DNA from 3 places in the Acinetobacter sp. LT1 genome. Region 1 is predicted to be linked to each of the others. Evidence: predicted binding sites of a transcription regulator. Region 1 holds the regulator's gene; each other region holds the start of a gene.
The links. Region 1 encodes PhoB, which activates phosphate uptake and scavenging genes when phosphate is short. Its sites were predicted from a motif close to TGTCATNAANCTGTCATAA; they were not measured.

Region 1 (6,174 bases):
GCGCGTTGATATCCTGTTGGGAACAAACGCTGTAATGCATCAAGAAATTTTGCATCACTACCAATCAATAAACGGCGTTTATTTTTCAAAACGGCATCCAAGATTTGACGAGCCGCTTCTTCTGGTGGGGTACGTAAGAACTTATCAAAGTTTTGAATCGATTTAGCTGGGTCCATACCTAAAGTACTCAAGCTATCACTCATTTTTGCAGCTTTAGCAATATTGGTGCGAATTCCCCCTGGATGTACGCACAAAGAACTCACGCCACTTTTTTCAATATCTAACTCTTGGCGTAATGATTCGGTAAAGCCACGCACAGCAAATTTGGTTGCATTATAGCCAGACTGTGTAGGTTGGGCAGTCAGACCAAATAAGCTCGAGATGTTAATAATGTGTCCATCTTGAGTTTGCTTAATGAACGGTAAAAATTCTTTAGTACCGTATACGACGCCCCAGAAATTAATCCCAACAATCCACTCTAAATCTTCATAGGTCGCGCCTTCGACAGTCGAACCTAACGCAACGCCAGCATTGTTAAAAATCAGGTTAACAGAACCGTGATCTTGTACTGTTTCTTGCGCCCACTGCTTTACCGCTTCACGGTCAGACACATCAAGCTTTTTAGTGGTAACAGTAATATTGCTGTAAGGCTTTAAAAGCTCGACAGTTTGTTGTAATCCTTTTTCATTAATATCACTCAACGAAAGATGGCAACCCTGTTTTGCCAAAAGAATTGCTAACTGTTGCCCAATGCCAGAACCCGCGCCCGTAATTGCAGCGACTTTGTTTTTAAAATTTTTCATTGTCCATCCTTTGTTTTTCGATTTGCACAATCGGTTCATTGCATGTGCACTTTAGACACCTTCAATATAATTTTGACAATACACATTGTCAATATAGTACACTGTAATTTCAGATAGAATGGCACAATTCTGCTGAGGGCTTTATCATAGTGAGCATATTTGGCCAAAACCTATAAATTAGGAAACCATTCTTTAGGAAAAAATTTATTTATGGCGACTAACGACTCAACCAGTAAAAAGAAAACAAAAAGTGTGAGTAAAGAACGTCAGTTCAAAGGGTTATCTCTATCTGAACGTAAAGAAGCACGCCGCGAAAAACTGATTGAAGCGGGTATTGCAACCTACGGAACCCTTGGTTTTTTTTCAGTGACGGTAAAAGATGTCTGCCAAGAAGCTAAACTCACCGAACGTTATTTTTATGAATCATTTAAAAAGAGTGAAGATTTATTCCAAACCATCTTTTTAAAAATGATTGAAGAATTACAGCAAAATCTGATGCAAGCCGTGATTAAAGCTGCACCCGATCCAGAAAAAATGGTCGATGCGGGTTTGAGAGCGCTGCTGACAACATTAAAAGATGACCCGAGATTAGCTCGTATTGTCTATGTCGATGCAGTTCTGGTGCAAGAATTACATAATCAGGCCACCATTCAAGAAACACTTGCGCAATTTGATCGCATGATTCAAGCCTTCGTTATGCTGACCATGCCCCAAATTCAACACCATGAAAATGAGCTCTCTTTAATCGCAACGGGTTTAAATGGATATGTCACTCAAATTGCAATTCGATGGGTGATGGGAGGGTTTGAGCAGTCTCTTGAGCAGGTTTTAACTGCGTGCCGTATCGTTTTCTTATCTTTATTAGCTCAAGTTTCAAAATAATATTAAAGTTTTTTGACAGCCAAAATGTGAAAAAATAGCTAAGCAATTAAGGTGATAACCTATTGAATGATTTTAGAAAGTTTGAGGCTTAGATGTCATAATTTGGTCATACCTTTGCCTTAGTTTTGTCACAAATTATTGCTAAATTCATTTTTATAGACTTTTCTGCAATGAAATTGTCATAATTAATCTTTGTAATAAGCCTGTCATAACTACAAAACGGTTCACCGTTAAATCTATAGGATATTGCGTTGTGAAAGATGACTATATTTTAATTGTCGATGATGAGCTTCCTATTCGTGAAATGATCCATACTTCTTTGGACATGGCAGGTTTTCAGTGTTTACAGGCAGAAGATGCCAAACAGGCTCATCAAATTATCGTCGACCAACGTCCGGCGCTTATCTTGCTTGATTGGATGTTACCTGGAGGTGTAAGTGGTGTCGATTTATGTCGCCGCTTAAAACGCGATGAGAATTTAGCAGAAATTCCAGTGATTATGCTGACCGCTCGCGGAGAAGAAGACCATAAAGTACAAGGTCTTGATGCGGGTGCAGATGATTACATGACGAAGCCTTTCTCAACACGTGAACTGGTTTCACGTATTAAGGCAGTTCTGCGCCGCGCGAATGCATTAAGTGGTGAAAAAACAATTGATGCCAATGGTTTAATTCTTGATCCTGTAAGCCAGCGTGTTAGCTTTGGTAACAGTATTTTAGATATGGGCCCAACTGAATATCGCTTACTTGCGTTTTTTATGACCCATCCAGAACGTGCCTATACGCGTGCCCAGTTGCTCGATCAGGTATGGGGCGGTAATGTATATATTGAAGACCGCACTATCGATGTGCATATCCGTCGTTTACGTAAAGTGTTAGAACCTTTTGGTGTTGACCGATTTGTTCAGACTGTACGTGGAACTGGCTACCGTTTCTCAACACGTGCAGATTTAGCCGCAGGTTAACCAAGATTTATGTATGAACCCTACCCCGTCCCTGAACAGGTACGTGAACAAAAGCTTTCTCGCTACAGTAGTTTATGGACGTTTGCCAAACAAGATTTACGGCTTTTATTATTTTTTCTAATTATTGCCGGTTTAGTCGGTTTCGGTATTGGGTATTTCTGGAGCTGTATTTTTATCGCCTTCGTGGTGTTTTTTACACTCCAGTTGCGTTCTTTATATCTGGTCAATGACTGGATTGCGAATAAACCTTATGACGTTCCTCCAAACCTTAACGGGATTTGGGGGGCATTGTTATTTAATGTTTACCGTGCTCAGCGTCAGGAACGAATTGTTCAGGCCGAAATGGTCGGTTTAATTGACCGGGCTCAGTCTTCATTAGTTGCTCTTGCTGAAGCGGTTGTACTCATTGATGACCAACATCAAATCGAGTGGTGGAACCCTGCTGCCGAACGTTTGTTAGGAATCAGTCCTCTCGACCGTGGCCGCAACTTATTAACCATTTTACGTCAGCCTACTTTTATTGAATATTTTAACAATATTGATCAGGCACCTGATGGGATTAAGCTGCATTCCAATTTTGATGATGACCGTTATGTACAGGTTAAGCTCACTCGATTTGGTGGAGAAAGTCGTTTATTGGTGGCTTACGATGTGACGCGTATGCACAACCTTGAGCAAATGCGTAAAGACTTTGTCGACAATATTTCGCATGAACTTCGTACCCCATTAACCGTGCTCAGTGGTTATATCGAAACCTTTACCGATCAGGAAGATATTAGCCCACGCTGGAAACGTGCATTTGACCAGATGCAATCACAAACCAAACGTATGAATGCGTTGGTCAATGATTTACTACTGTTATCAAATTTAGAAAATAATAAGAAAATCGCAAAAAACCAGATTATTGAAATGCCGAGCTTAATGAATCAATTGTTTGATGATGCTCAGGCCTACAATGCTGATTATGGACACACGCTCAATTTACATATTGATAGCCACTGTGACCTAATTGGTTCTGACATGGAAATTGCCAGCGCATTTAGTAATTTAATTACGAATGCTATCAAGTACACGCCAAAAGGTGGAACCATTACCATTGGCTGGCATGATGATGGCGAACATGCATACTTTAGTGTGCAAGACACAGGCATCGGAATTAACCCTAAACATTTGCCACGACTGACTGAACGCTTCTATCGTGTTGATAGCGACCGTAGTCGTCAAACAGGTGGTACAGGTTTAGGCTTAGCGATTGTAAAACATGTGCTGATGCAACACGGCGCTTATTTAGATGTGCAGTCTAAAGAAAACGAAGGATCAACATTTACCGCAGTTTTTCCAAAAGAAAGACTATATAACATGACCTAAAGTTGCCCTCTCACATTTAAAAAGCCGACTCATGAAAAGTCGGCTTTTTTGTATTATTTAAACCAATTTACTTAGAATTCGAGCAATACGATTTTGTCTGATTTTTCTCTATGACATTTAAAAAGTGAGTGGCAAAAGTATTACTTTGACGCAGTGCATCACGGTGATCGCCACCATCAATCGTTTGATAAATAGTTGGTTTTTTTAATTTACATAGCTGTTGGTAATAAGCAGATGTCCCTCTAGGGTCGACTAAATGATCTTTAGAGCCTTGAACAATCATTAACGGCACAGTCGGCACCATATTTTCAATGGACTGCTTTTTAAGATAAGCCAAAAGAGGTTTTAAGTCTGCGTTAGGGCGAAATATGCTAGAAGGAGACTTCTTCAAATCAGATTGAAGTTCAGATAAACAGCGACTACGTGCTTGAGTCAGCACAGTGTTCATTTCAGGACTTACCAGCTTTTCAGGAATGATGCTTGGATCTGCTGCTTGCGCACCCAATAATACAATCGGGAAGAAAGCTGCCACACTTGGTTCTGGGTTTGGATTACTCTGCACATATTCTGCGATGCCTTCATATTGATAGCCGCCTGGCGCAAGAGCGATTGCCCCTTTTAAATCTAATTCGGGAGCATCTTTTTGACCATAGGCAGACACTGCAATTGCTGCAGCCCCGCCTTGACTATGTCCCATCACCAACCACTGTTTATTAAAGCTCTTGGGCTTAAGCAAATGTAATGCCCGCACTGCATCGACCACCGTATGCAGTTGGCTCTTTGCATTCATATAGGGATGTGCGCCTAATGTGCCTAAGCCTTGATAGTCAGGCGCGACAACTGCATAGCCACGTGCAAGCCAACCATCTAAAGCTTTGGAAGCAACTTCTTGATATGAATGAACTGGCCCACCCACATAGTCGCCCGAAGGTGCACAAGTATCAGCAACTCCAGTCGTACCATGTGCCCAAGCCAGTATCGGCCAGCCATTTTTTGGCGGTGTTCCTTTTGGTAATAAAATAAAAGCCGATGCAACAATAGGTTCGCCCTGAATACCTCGACTACGATAATTGACCAACAAACGCTGATCTGCATGAGGAAACAAATCCGTCACAGTTTGCTGTTCTAGCGACAATATTGAACCCGGTTTTTCGCTCACAATTTGCTTACCCAAATCTGTAATTGGAGCAGCCATAGCAGAACCAGATGCCAAACAAATACTGCTAAATAAAATTTTTAAAAAAGAATTACTTTTTTTAATCAAGGGATTACTCCTCTACTTTCTAATCATTTCAAATTGAACTTATAAAAAATATGCCCCTATTGCATATAACGAACCCAACAAGAGGCAAATGAAAGAACTTATATACCAAAATAGATCACTATTCCCACTAAATCTAGCCTTTAACCACGGAAATGCCAAACCACGCAAAATAAATATGATGGCAACGAGAGAAATAATAATTTTTTCAACTGGCAAACTGATAAAGCTACTTGCTGCACAAAAAGCATAAAAAGAAAAAATACAAAGAATAAAACCAACCGAAATTGCCATAAAATTCGGATACCAATGCCCTCTTTCGGCCATCTGGACAATACTTTTACCAGCCCCTAAAAACCGAAAACCATTTGCTCCCCAGAACACACAAACAAAATGAAGTAATGCAGCACAGAATGTTAATAGTGCAGCAAGATATAGTAGAACGTTAGGAAGTGATTGCATTAGATTTTATACTAATCAATATATGTGAGATTTATTATACTTAATTATAAAATATATAAAACTTATAAATAGTTAAAATAAAATTAACTTGGTATTTAATATTTTAAATACCAAGCTCGGGTCATCTCAATTATTTACTCTCAAACTCTTTAAAATCAGCTTTTCTGATTTTTGCATGGATCCCTTTAGTTTTATCTACTACTTGTGAAACTTCAAAATCAGTTGCTGCGCTTAAATAGGCATACGCTGTCGCTTCATCAATACCGTATTCTTGGTTTAAGAAACGAATGGCTTCACGTGTAGATTTCTTCATCGCTTCATCAAGATCTTCATCAAGTCCCGGTGTAATCCAAAACTCAGCATTTTCAGCTAAAGGTTGTTTTAAATCTTTGCCCGGTGTTTTGTCCTTACCTGCTTTGAGTAAGGTAAATTTC
Region 2 (6,174 bases), on a different contig from region 1:
CGAACAGGCTCGTTACCACGGAACGAGAACGAAACATTCGACACACCACCAGAAATCATAGCGTGCGGTAAGTTTTGTTTAATCCAACCTGTGGCCTCAATGAAATCGACGCCATAATTGTTGTGTTCTTCAATACCTGTTGCTACTGCAAATACGTTTGGGTCAAAAATAATATCTTCAGCAGGGAAGCCGACATCATTAACCAAAACATCATAAGAACGTTTACAGATTTCACGTTTACGTTCAGCAGTGTCGGCCTGACCTTTTTCATCAAATGCCATGACAATAATCGCAGCACCATATTGACGGCACAGGCGAGCTTTTTCTACAAACTCGTCATAACCTTCTTTTAAAGAAATTGAGTTAACAACGGGTTTACCTTGTACGCATTTTAAGCCAGCTTCAATGATTTCCCATTTTGATGAGTCAATCATGATTGGCACACGTGAAATATCTGGTTCAGAAGCCACAAGATTTAAGAAATGCACCATCGCATTTTGCGAATCGAGCATCCCTTCATCCATGTTAATGTCGATAATCTGAGCGCCAGCTTCAACTTGCTGCTGTGCCACTTCTAAAGCTTCGGCAAAGTTTTCTTCACGAATTAAGCGTAAGAATTTTTTCGAACCTGTAACGTTAGTACGTTCACCCACGTTAACGAACAATGAGTCATCATAAATATTAAATGGTTCTAAACCACTCAAACGACATGCAGGTACAGTTTCAGGAACTTGACGAGGCGCAATATCTTTTACCGCATTGGCAATCGCGCGGATATGGTCTGGTGTTGTACCACAGCAACCACCAGTAATATTGATTAAGCCGCTTTCTGCAAATTCTTTTAAGAATGCTGCAGTTTGTTCTGGCGTTTCATCATATTCACCAAAAGCATTTGGTAAGCCCGCATTTGGGTGCGCTGAAACAAAGGTATCTGCTACATCGGAAATGGTTTTTACGTGAGGACGCATGGCATCTGCACCAAGCGCACAGTTAAAACCAATCGATAGTAAGTCACCATGACGTACAGAGTTCCAGAACGCTTCCGCAGTTTGACCTGTTAAGGTACGACCCGATGCATCGGTAATGGTCCCTGAAATCATGATTGGTAATTCACGACCAACTTGTTTAAAGACTTCTTTAACCGCAAAAATTGCAGCTTTGCAGTTTAATGTGTCAAATACGGTTTCAATCAAAAGGATATCTGCACCGCCTTCAATCAGCGCATGAGTCGCTTCAATATAGTTTTCTTTTAACTCATCAAAAGTAATGTTACGAAAGGCAGGGTCATTTACATTCGGTGAAATTGAACAAGTACGCGATGTTGGCCCAAGGACACCTGCGACAAAACGCGGTTTATCTGGAGTCGAATACTTCTCACAAGCTGCTTTAGCTAAACGTGCTGCTTCACGGTTAATCTCTGGAACAAGATCTTCCATATGATAGTCAGACATTGAAACACGCGTGCCGTTAAAGCTATTAGTTTCAATAATGTCTGCACCAGCATCAAGATAAGCTTCATGAATACCTTGAATGATTTGAGGCTGGGTCAGAACCAAAAGGTCATTGTTACCTTTTAAGTCATGTGCCCAATCGGCAAAACGCTCACCACGGTAGTCGGCTTCTTCCAATTTATGGCGCTGGATCATAGTTCCCATTGCACCATCAATAATCAGAATGCGTTTAGCAAGAAGCGCTTTTAGGGTGGCAAGCGTAGACATAGAAAACCCCGATCTTTTATATGAATTTAAAAATGCGGCGCTATTGTAACAGAATAGTTGCGCAATTGATGACCTATAACGACCCACCATTCACCGTAAATTAGTCGTAAAAAAAGTGTTTTCGAACAACAAGAGGGTGTTTTTTCATCAAATATTCATAAAATGATCATGATATTGAAATATTTCATCTCCAATATTCGGTTTTATGACAGTTGTAGTGTTTAAAAAGTAGACGTTTAGGTAATTTTTTAGATATTTTTGCTTCAAAAATAGTCATAAAATAGATGGGTAGGGATTTATGTAAATTATTGTATTTAAATAAAAAAATAAAAATCATAGAGGAAAGGTGCATCAAATGAGGTCAAAATGTGAAAAATTGACTTCATCAGGCGCCGCTTTGTCATATAATTGTCATAATTTAATTTAAGAATACAGAGGATTTTTTTATCCTCTTACCGTCTGCATGAATTCTAATCTACCCCCTGTTTCGGATTCAAAACTTGCGGCAAACCTGCAAGTCAAATCGACGAATGTACATGTCCCGACACCTAAATTTTTTATGCCGGTGTTTCTGACGATTATTGTTGCAACACTTATTTATATTGGATTTCAGGTGAGTGCTGATTTAGCACATGTACCACCTTTGAGTCTTTATTCAGTTATTCTTTTATCAACTGCACTCTTGATTGCTTTAGGCTTTGAGTTTGTAAATGGCTTCCACGATACTGCAAATGCAGTGGCAACAGTGATTTACACCAATGCTTTACCAGCACCGGTTGCAGTCATGTGGGCTGGTTTTTGTAATTTCCTTGGGGTAATGGTTGCAAGCGGCGCAGTCGCTTACGGCATTATTGCATTGTTACCTGTTGAATTGATCATGAATATGGGTAGCGGTGCAGGTTTCGCAATGGTTTTTGCGCTTCTTATTGCTGCGATTCTCTGGAACTTGGGTACTTGGTTCTTAGGTATTCCTGCATCTAGCTCACATACCTTGATTGGTTCAATCTTGGGTGTGGGCATTATGAACCATCTATTGAGTGCATCGACTGGCGTAACGACCAGTGGTGTTGATATGGATCAGGTGATTAAAGTCGGTAAGGCATTATTATTTTCACCTTTAATTGGTTTCGCTTTTGCAGCGATTGTATTCTTGTTGGTTAAAACTATTTTTAAACGCCAATTAGAATTATTCCAGCCACCTGAAGGGAATAAACCACCACCAGCAATCATTCGTGCAATTTTGATCTTTACCTGTACAGGTGTGAGTTTTGCACATGGTTCTAATGACGGTCAAAAGGGTATGGGACTCATCATGCTGATTTTGGTTGGTCTGGTGCCGTTGGCTTATTCATTAAATAAAAATCTTGATACTCAGCAAGTTCAATCATTCCATCAGCTTTCTTCTCAAACTGCCGTATTTTTGAATCAAAATCAGCCAGAATTAACCGATGAAAAAGCACGTGTTATTTTGACTAAATATATTCAAACTAAACAGCAAACTCCAGAAGTTGTGCCTGCATTGGCAAGTATGACTGATCACTTGGGGGAGCGAGTTTCTAGCTATAACAACTTAAAAGATATTCCTGAAGCTGCTATTAGCGAAATTCGTAATGACATGTATTTGAGTACAACCACGTTTAAGCGTTTGGAAAAAGCAGATGCTTTACCAAAAATGGATGACTCACAGAAAAAGCTCGTGAAAGAATACCGTAGTAGCTTAGATTCATTCTTACAATACATTCCGACTTGGGTAAAAGTGGCTGTTGCTTTAGCACTTGGTCTAGGCACAATGGTGGGTTGGAAACGTATTGTTGTGACTGTAGGTGAGCGTATTGGTAAGCACCACATGACTTATGGTCAAGGGATGTCTGCTGAGCTTGTTGCAATGAGTACAATTGCAGCTGCCGATGGTTTAGGTATGCCAGTTTCAACAACACACGTTTTAAACAGTGCTGTTGCGGGTACGATGGTCGCGAATAAATCAGGTTTAAACTTTAATACCGTGAAGACAATACTCTCTGCATGGGTATTTACTCTTCCTGCAACAATCTGCTTGTCAGGTGGTTTGTACTGGTTATTCTTACAGTTTGTATAAACGCATTTAAAAAAATTAAAGCCACTGTTCACAGTGGCTTTTTTATTTGTTTAGTTTTTAAAGTTGAGACTATTTTTCATGTACATTCATCTATAAATTAATAAGTTGTTATAGGTCATCAAACAGCTTTATAGGCTGGGCTTAAAATTTTATATCAGGATATATTATGAATGCGGTTCAAATACATCAGCTAAAACAACAATTTCCACTTATTCAAACACTTCAAGCCTATCAAGAAACATTTTGGTTTACACCTCATCGATATCCTTTAAAGGAAGCTTTAGAAAAAGTTGGACTAACCGCTAAAGATGTAAGTGAAGCAGAAGCAAGACTAGCGCGTTTCGCACCTTATTTGGCAAAAGTATTTCCTGAAACTCAAGCACAACATGGAAAAATTGAATCAGATATTGTTGAAATTGCTCATATGCAACAAGCACTTTCTTCAGCAAAACAAGTACAGCTTAACGGAACATTCTGGCTGAAAAAGGATAGTCATCTACCTATTTCAGGCTCCATTAAAGCACGTGGTGGTATTTATGAAGTGCTCACACATGCTGAAAAACTTGCCATGCAGGCAGGGTTACTCAAACCAGAAGATGATTATAGTAAATTAGATCAAGATTCATTTAGGGCATTCTTTTCTAAGTATCAAATTGCAGTAGGTTCTACAGGCAACCTTGGGCTTTCTATTGGCATCATGAGCGCCAAACTCGGCTTTAGAGTCACAGTTCATATGTCGGCTGATGCTAGACAGTGGAAAAAAGACAAACTACGTTCACTCGGCGTCAACGTTGTAGAATATGCCAGTGATTACGGAGTAGCTGTTGAAGAGGGACGTAAAGCCGCAGAGCAAGATCCCCATTGTTTTTTCATTGATGATGAAAACTCAACAACATTATTTTTAGGTTATGCCGTTGCAGGAATACGCTTAAAACAGCAATTTGAGCAAAACCAAATTAAAGTCGATGCTGAACACCCATTATTTGTTTATTTGCCGTGTGGCGTCGGTGGTGGGCCTGGTGGGGTGAGTTTTGGACTAAAACTGGCTTTTGGTGAGCATGTACACTGTATCTTTGCAGAACCAACACATTCGCCGTGTATGTTACTTGGTGTCCACACAGGTTTGCATGATCAGATTTCAGTCAATGATATTGGTATTGATAACGTTACTGCGGCAGACGGACTTGCGGTAGGGCGTGCTTCAGGTTTTGTCGGGCGTGCTATGCAACAGTTAATTGATGGCTATTACACCATTCACGATGAACGTTTATATGAGCTCATTGCGCTTTTAAATCAAACTGAGAATATTCAGCTTGAGCCTTCTGCGATAGCAGGCATGATGGGGCCGTATTATGTACAGACTAGTCCTGATTACTTGGCTTTACACCAATTTACAGCTGAGCAGTTGCAACAGGCAAATCATGTAATATGGGCTACTGGGAGCGGTATGGTGCCTCCTGATGAAATGCAAAAATATCTATCACACTTTCAAGGTAAATAAAGACACATTAGAAAAAAGCCCAATTCTAGGATTGGGCTTTAATCAAATTATTTTTTAGATGATTTTCTAAAAGGAAGTTTTTCGGTAGTAAAACCATAAATTGCCGCAAAAGGTAGGGCAGTTCGTGCTAAATAAGCGACACGCCATAGACCACCATGATTGGCACCTTCCATCATAAGTTCAAGCGGATGGTCTAAGACAGTTTCAGGATTCGCCACAGAAGACTCATTTCTTAAGTCATGAATCCAGAGTGCCGCCATAATGGCATTGGTGGTTTCAGGGCTAAATGCTTCTACATCGAAAAGTTCTGCGCCATTAAAAGCTGCTTTCAATAATGGATTTTTAGTCACTGAGTGAGTCGTTGTCGATGGTGCAATATTAATGCTGACACGTTGTCCTTGATGGCGGGCCAAAATAGCACGCCATTGTTGAATACGTTTTGCCAAAGCATAGTTTGGACCTTGTTCAACCACTAAGCAGTCGGCAATACCATAAGTTTTTCCATTTTCACATGTAACCAGGTCTTGGTATGGCGCTTGAAAAAAACGATTGAGCGAAAGAGCAGAAACACCTTTTACTGCCAATTTTTGCATTTTTCTGCGGGATTTAAATTTCTCTTGAGCAGCCTCTGCAACTTCTTTTGGTACTGCATAAACATCGGTTGGAGTACACATAAACATAAGGCTTGTATCAGGCTTATGCTCGCTCACAAATTGCATGATGCTATCCATTGCCATGGAAACGCGGACATGCTTTTCACCATCTAAATAGGCGATTGCTGCCAAATCTAACTTTTGTGGAAACTGCACCAGCCACTGTGCTATTTCTGGTAATTGAGTCAGTAAATTTGCACCCAGCTT
Region 3 (6,174 bases), on a different contig from region 1:
TTAATCAAACCCGTATACGTTATTACGCAGCTACTCAAAAACAATTCAAAGAACCTTTAGTATTCGTTGCTCCACTCGCTATTAATATGGCGATATATGATTTATATCCTTATCGCTCTCTTATTAAATACTTCCAAAATGCAGGTTTTGACGTATATCTTGTGGATTGGGGCCGCTTAAATTTTAAAGATAGACATCTTAACTTTTTATCATTTATTGAAGATTTCATTCCTAAAGCCATACAACTTGTCAGAACACACTCAGGAAGTGAACAAATCTCGCTTCATGGATGGAGTATGGCAGGTATATTCGTCACTTTATATACAGCGCATAATCATCCAAATTATGTTAAAAACCTTATAGTACTTGGTAGTCCAATAGACAGTTATGCTTCTGGCTATATTGGGAAACTCTATCGAACCATAAACAACGCGATTGGTCGCAATAAAAAAATTCAAGAACGTATTTATTCTGGATTGCCAAAACGTTTGATTCATAGCCCAGGAATTTTAAATTCTTTAGGTTTCAAAATTCTTGACCCTAAAGGCTGGTTCGATGGTCATATTCAACTACTAAAAAATCTTAATGATCTTCAGTTCGTACAAGAGCATGCCACTCTAAGTAGCTTTTTAAATAATATGATTGATTACCCTGGTGGAATTAATCAGGACATGTTGTTCAATGTTTGGTTGCAAAATCCATTGAAGCGCGGCTTTATTGAGTTAAAAGATAAAAAAATTGAATTAAAAAATATCGACTGCTCTCTCTTAGTGGGCGCGGGTCGTAGTGATCAACTGGTTACCGCTGATGCAGCTCAACCATTAAGCCAGTTAACCAGTAGCCAAGATGTTACGTTTACTCTCATCCCTGGCGGACATTTGGGTCTCATGTCGAGTCAGGCAAGTGCATTGGAGTTCTGGCCACAACTAGCAAAATGGCTCACCGAACGATCAACGCAAATTTAAGAATAAGGTCATGATTCAACCTATTGCTTTTATTCGGTTGGGTGGAATAAACCCTCTTATAACAGTGCATTTACCAATAATATTATTGTTTTAATAGAAAATTATTATTTTCACTATGAAGGCACTTTGTTAACTTTTTTATAATCGGATGATTTAAAGTAATTTACAATCATCTGTGCACTTTTTTCAGAAGAGGCCTTGGCCTGCTCCAGTTTTGTTACATAAGGATTAGTCACTATACAGCTCGGAAGTAAACTATTTGTAAGCGGTGGAAACTTTTCTCTTCCACCTAGAGTAATTTTTTCGATAAAACTCGCTAACCACATAATGTATTCACTTTTATTCTTATAAATTGGCATTAAGCTGATATCGAGTTTAACTGAACATTTCTTTGCAGGTTTATTTAAACATTCTTCAAAATCAATAAAGTTATATTTTAGTTTGTATGAAGTGTCTTTTATCTCTTGCCGTATAATACTAACTAAGCTATTCAAGTGCCCAATTACATCCTCGGAGAAAAGCTTTTCTTCTTCGAACTTTTTATAAACTTTTTCAGCAATTAGTAAAAATTGTGACATCACCTATTCCTTTAATATTTAGTCTTAACGAACGACTGATCCTTTAAGGAAGTATGATGAATATACTATTACTATGTGTAAGGGTATGAGGGTAGAAAGTAACTATCAGGGCAATTATGAAAGCAACATTTAGACTATGCCACAAAATCCAAATATAAGGCGAAATTATTCTCAATATAAAATACTAAATTTTAATGATTCGAAATAACTTTAATAAAAAAAGCCCATTTCATTTGGAGAAATGGGCTATAAAAAACAAAAACTATCAAACGCAGCAATTATGGGGCATATAATAAGACTTTAAATATGTAAAATCAATGCATCTTTCAGGTGAATTTTAATCTTAAATAAAAGTCGAAAATAATTTTATCTCTGTTTCAATAAGAGAAGCCCATTTCCGTCTAAAATAAATGGACCTAGTGAATTCCACCTAATCCTAAAATACAAAATGTGATAATTATCACGCTTTGTTCTTTGATCATGGCATTAATATCTTTCTTTTCCATTGACCAAAATTCAAACTAAAACTGTCTTTTCAGCAAAAGATGAGTCATAAATATGGCTTTTCTACGAACTTTTTGATTTTTTATTTAATAGAAGCAAGTCCCCTATTTCATTCATTATGAGCAATTACAAGGTATTAGATAGTAGTTAAATTATGGAAAGATATATAAAAATTTAGTTAAGTTTTTGTTTTTATTGTTTATTTTTAAGACATTGATATATAAAGATTTTATTAATTTTTTGCCCAAAATACAAACCAAAATGACACCTGAGTAATTAATAGTCATTGAAATATTGGTAAGAAACCTTATATTGAGTACAGGTTCATACCTTTAACTGAGGAAAAGCTCATGAATAAATTTATGGTTGCAGTCTTTACTGGCATGGTGAGCATTGCTAGTTTAGGCGTACAAGCTGCAACACCTGAGCAAGAATGTCAAAAATTGCAAGATGATTACAATTTGATTTATGCGTCAAAAGGCTTTTGTTTTAAAGATCCTGATGCTAAAGAAAAATATGGTAATGAAAACTGTCATACGACAAAACCAAAGTTTTCTGACAAAGAGCAACAACGTCTTGACGCTATTAAAGAACGTCAAAAAGAATTGAAATGTAAATAATTTTAAAGGAATAATACATGGCATATGATGATCAAAATATCTTCGCAAAAATTTTACGTGGAGAACTTCCAGCGATAAAAGTCTATGAAGATGATCAAGTTCTAGCTTTTATGGATATTATGCCTCAAGCCGATGGTCATACATTAGTTATTCCAAAAACACCTGCTGTAACACTGCTGGACTTACCTGCTGAAGCAGCAGCCTATACTATACAAATTGTTCAAAAGATTGCTAAGGCAATGGAAAAAGCACTCAATTTGGAAGGTATTGTATTGATGCAACTTTCTGGAGCAGCAGCAGGACAAACTGTTCCACATGTTCATTTTCACCTAATTCCAACAAATGTGCATCATCTTGGACGCCATGCTGTTGAGTTAGGGGATCAAGAAAAAATTAAAGAATTAGCTGAAAAAATTAAAGCAGCTCTTTGATTTTTAGATGGTTAAAGCGGAGCTTAGGCTCCGCTTTTTTTCGTCTAAAAACTATAAAAAAATGAAAACAACTAATTTATTTCTAAATTTTAAACGTCATAAAACTGTCATTTATTCTTCACTTCTCTGTCACAAATTTTGCCGATACTGCTTAGCAAGTTGGTGAGCTTTTGTAACTTTTTGTACATAAGTCAACTACAAAATAAATAGTTAGCTAGGCATACGCCATTTTTAAATACCTTTTGGAGAAATCTCAATGAAGAAATTGCTACTCGCTGCCGCAGTTGCAACTTTGAGCGTAAACGCGGTGCAAGCAGCGCCAACTTTGTATGGCAAACTAAATGTTTCTATTAACCAAGTTGATAATAAAAATTTCGATGGTAAAAGTGACGTTACCGAAGTTAACTCAAACTCTTCTCGTATTGGGGTAAAAGGCGAAGAGAAATTAACTGATAAGTTATCTGCTGTTTATTTAGCTGAATGGGCAATTTCTACTGATGGTTCAGGTTCTGATACTGACCTTAGTGCTCGTAACCGTTTTATCGGTTTAAAAACTGAAGGTGTTGGTACATTAAAAGTAGGTAAGTATGATTCTTACTTTAAAACAGCTGCTGGTGGTAACCAAGACATCTTTAATGACGATACACGTTTAGATATTACTAATATCATGTACGGTGAAAACCGTTTAGACAACGTGATCGGTTTTGAATTAGACCCTAAATTATTAGCTGGTTTAACATTCAATATCATGGCTCAAACTGGTGAAAGCACCTCTGATAGCAAACAAGGTGAAACTGGTAAAGACAGCAAAAATGATAGCTTTGACTCTGTATCAACATCGCTTGGTTACGAAAACAAAGATATCGGTTTAGCAATTGCTGCTGCTGGTGACTTTGGTATTAAAGGTAAATATGCAGCTTACGGTCTAAAAGATGTTTATACCGATGCTTACCGTGTAACTGGTTCTTATGATATTGCCAAATCTGGTTTTGTTGTAGGTGCTTTATGGCAACACGCTGAACCTACTGATGACTTGACTGCTTATAAAACGTCAAAAACTACGCGTGTAGATGGTGTTGATAAAACTACAGATACCTATATAAACTACAAAGGTTTAGAAGAAGAAGCATATGCAGTAACAGCTGCTTATAAAATTCCTAACACTAAACTTAAAGTGAAAGCAGAATACGCTTCTGCTGAAACACAAGTAAGCGGTAAACAAGATCGTAAAATTGACTTATACGGTTTAGGTCTTGATTACCAAATCAACAAACAAGCTCGCTTCTACGGTATCGTTGCTCAACAAAAACGCGACTGGATTAAAGAAGACGACAAACAAACTGTTGTAGGTACTGGTATCGAATATAACTTCTAATCGGTTATGTTTGATTCAGATCTAAAATAAAAGGGCTTATGCCCTTTTATTTTTTGTCCTGAGTAAAAAAAGCCGATATAAGACTTATCGGCTTTTGTAGATTTATATCTTATTTTAAAAAACCACTTACAAGATTCATGACATTTTGAATATCTTGGTTTGCTTCTTGATGATCGGTACTGTCACCTTGAGGTGTTAAAGAGTCAATGACCTGAGGTAAGACGGATGCGATTGCACCGTAAACTTGCTCTTTTGGCGCTTGGGCTTGCTCAGCAACTTGTTCAATGTCAGCTGGATTAAATAAACTCTGTAATTGCTGAGTCGGAACTTCGCTATTACTTTGATTTGGATCAACCCAGCTTTGAACCTGGCTTCCTAAACCCGCACCTTTCAACTTTTCTAATGCAGCCTGTAAACCACCTTGTTGCTGCACCCAACCTAAGATTAAAGGCACAACTGCAATTAATAAACTTTGTACACCGCCACCTGCTTGAGGTGTGTTGTTATTGCCAGTCACTTGCCCTAATACAGAACCTAGTACGCCCCCAAGACCACCTTGGGTACCAGATGAAGTATTACCCCCCATTTGTCCTAGCACTGAACCTAAAATTCCACCTAAACCACCTTGACCTGACGCTTGCTGATTCCCACCTAAAGCCTGCTTAGCCAAAACTTCTACAATGTTGCTTAAATTAGTCATGTGTAACTCTTATGTATGGTTTATACATGAGCATACGCGGATTCTTGTTAAGACAGCAAAAACCAAATTGTTAAATTTTGAAAGAGATTTAAGGCCCTTTTACCAGCGGAATTTATTCCAGTTTTCCGGGTTCGCCCAGAACTTTGAATTAAACCAGTCTGGAACATGTTTATAAGTCAATATATTAAATTGCCATAAAGCAAAATCACTATCATATGAAGTTTTATCAATAAGTTGAGTAAAACCTAAAGAACGTAATAACTGCTCATCACTGCGTTTACTTACCACTACAATTCGTTTCGCTAATAAATCTCTTAGCTTTACTAATAATTGTGATTTTTGTACATCGCTGATGTTTTGCATTTCATCAGTATCAAACAATACAAAACCCAAGTCATAACGCTGAGTAAAAGGCAGACTTAAAAGCTCAGTTACGGTAAAATAGTGCCATTGAATTGCGTTATTCTGGTCAATTTTCTGGCCAATACAAAGTGCAGTATGAATGGGCTGTTCGTTTGATAAATCGTCTAGCATAGAAGTGATGACATTTTGTTCAGCCATAACTGCAACCCTTAATTGAAAGATGTGAGTTTAAACTTTATGGAACTACAAGGCATTTGCCATAAAATGCATGCAGGCCTAAAAGATGCTAGTGTAACTGATCAACAGACAACCAAGGCAAATGTTGAATACAAATTTGTATTAGACCGTTCAGAAATTGATCTTCCTTTTAATTTAGGACAAGAACTAGAAATCGAATGGACAGGTAATATTTATTGCACTTCTTGTGGCACTAAAACACCAAAGTCTTATTCTCAAGGCCACTGCTTTAAATGTTTTAAGACCAAAGCAGAATGTGACCTTTGTATTATGAAACCTGAAACATGTCACTATCACTTAGGCACATGTCGTGAAGATGACTTTGCCCATAGCGTTTGTTTCCAACCACATATTGTATATTTGGCAAACTCTAGTGCTTTAAAAGTGGGTATTACTCGTGT

Region 2: WBW42_RS07785 (inorganic phosphate transporter) is a predicted target of PhoB. The motif match lies at 2,117-2,135, and genes of this name have one in related genera.
Region 3: WBW42_RS11025 (porin) is a predicted target of PhoB. The motif match lies at 3,193-3,211, and genes of this name have one in related genera.

The regions. Positions count from the first base shown of each region.
Region 1 covers NZ_JBBAXE010000008.1:86,494-92,667, reverse strand. Annotated here, with positions in the region: gene WBW42_RS09825 (SDR family NAD(P)-dependent oxidoreductase) at 1-803, opposite strand, end outside; gene WBW42_RS09820 (TetR/AcrR family transcriptional regulator) at 1,014-1,685, shown strand; gene phoB (phosphate regulon transcriptional regulator PhoB) at 1,939-2,649, shown strand; gene phoR (phosphate regulon sensor histidine kinase PhoR) at 2,659-4,017, shown strand; gene WBW42_RS09805 (alpha/beta fold hydrolase) at 4,085-5,281, opposite strand; gene WBW42_RS09800 (hypothetical protein) at 5,321-5,740, opposite strand; gene WBW42_RS09795 (acetamidase/formamidase family protein) at 5,871-6,174, opposite strand, start outside.
Region 2 covers NZ_JBBAXE010000006.1:120,613-126,786, reverse strand. Annotated here, with positions in the region: gene metH (methionine synthase) at 1-1,718, opposite strand, end outside; gene WBW42_RS07785 (inorganic phosphate transporter) at 2,182-3,813, shown strand; gene dsdA (D-serine ammonia-lyase) at 3,980-5,314, shown strand; gene WBW42_RS07775 (hypothetical protein) at 5,362-6,174, opposite strand, start outside.
Region 3 covers NZ_JBBAXE010000009.1:130,460-136,633, reverse strand. Annotated here, with positions in the region: gene WBW42_RS11045 (alpha/beta fold hydrolase) at 1-965, shown strand, start outside; gene WBW42_RS11040 (hypothetical protein) at 1,079-1,543, opposite strand; gene WBW42_RS11035 (YARHG domain-containing protein) at 2,398-2,667, shown strand; gene WBW42_RS11030 (HIT family protein) at 2,685-3,098, shown strand; gene WBW42_RS11025 (porin) at 3,355-4,473, shown strand; gene WBW42_RS11020 (YidB family protein) at 4,583-5,173, opposite strand; gene WBW42_RS11015 (DUF6231 family protein) at 5,273-5,734, opposite strand; gene WBW42_RS11010 (DUF2797 domain-containing protein) at 5,774-6,174, shown strand, end outside.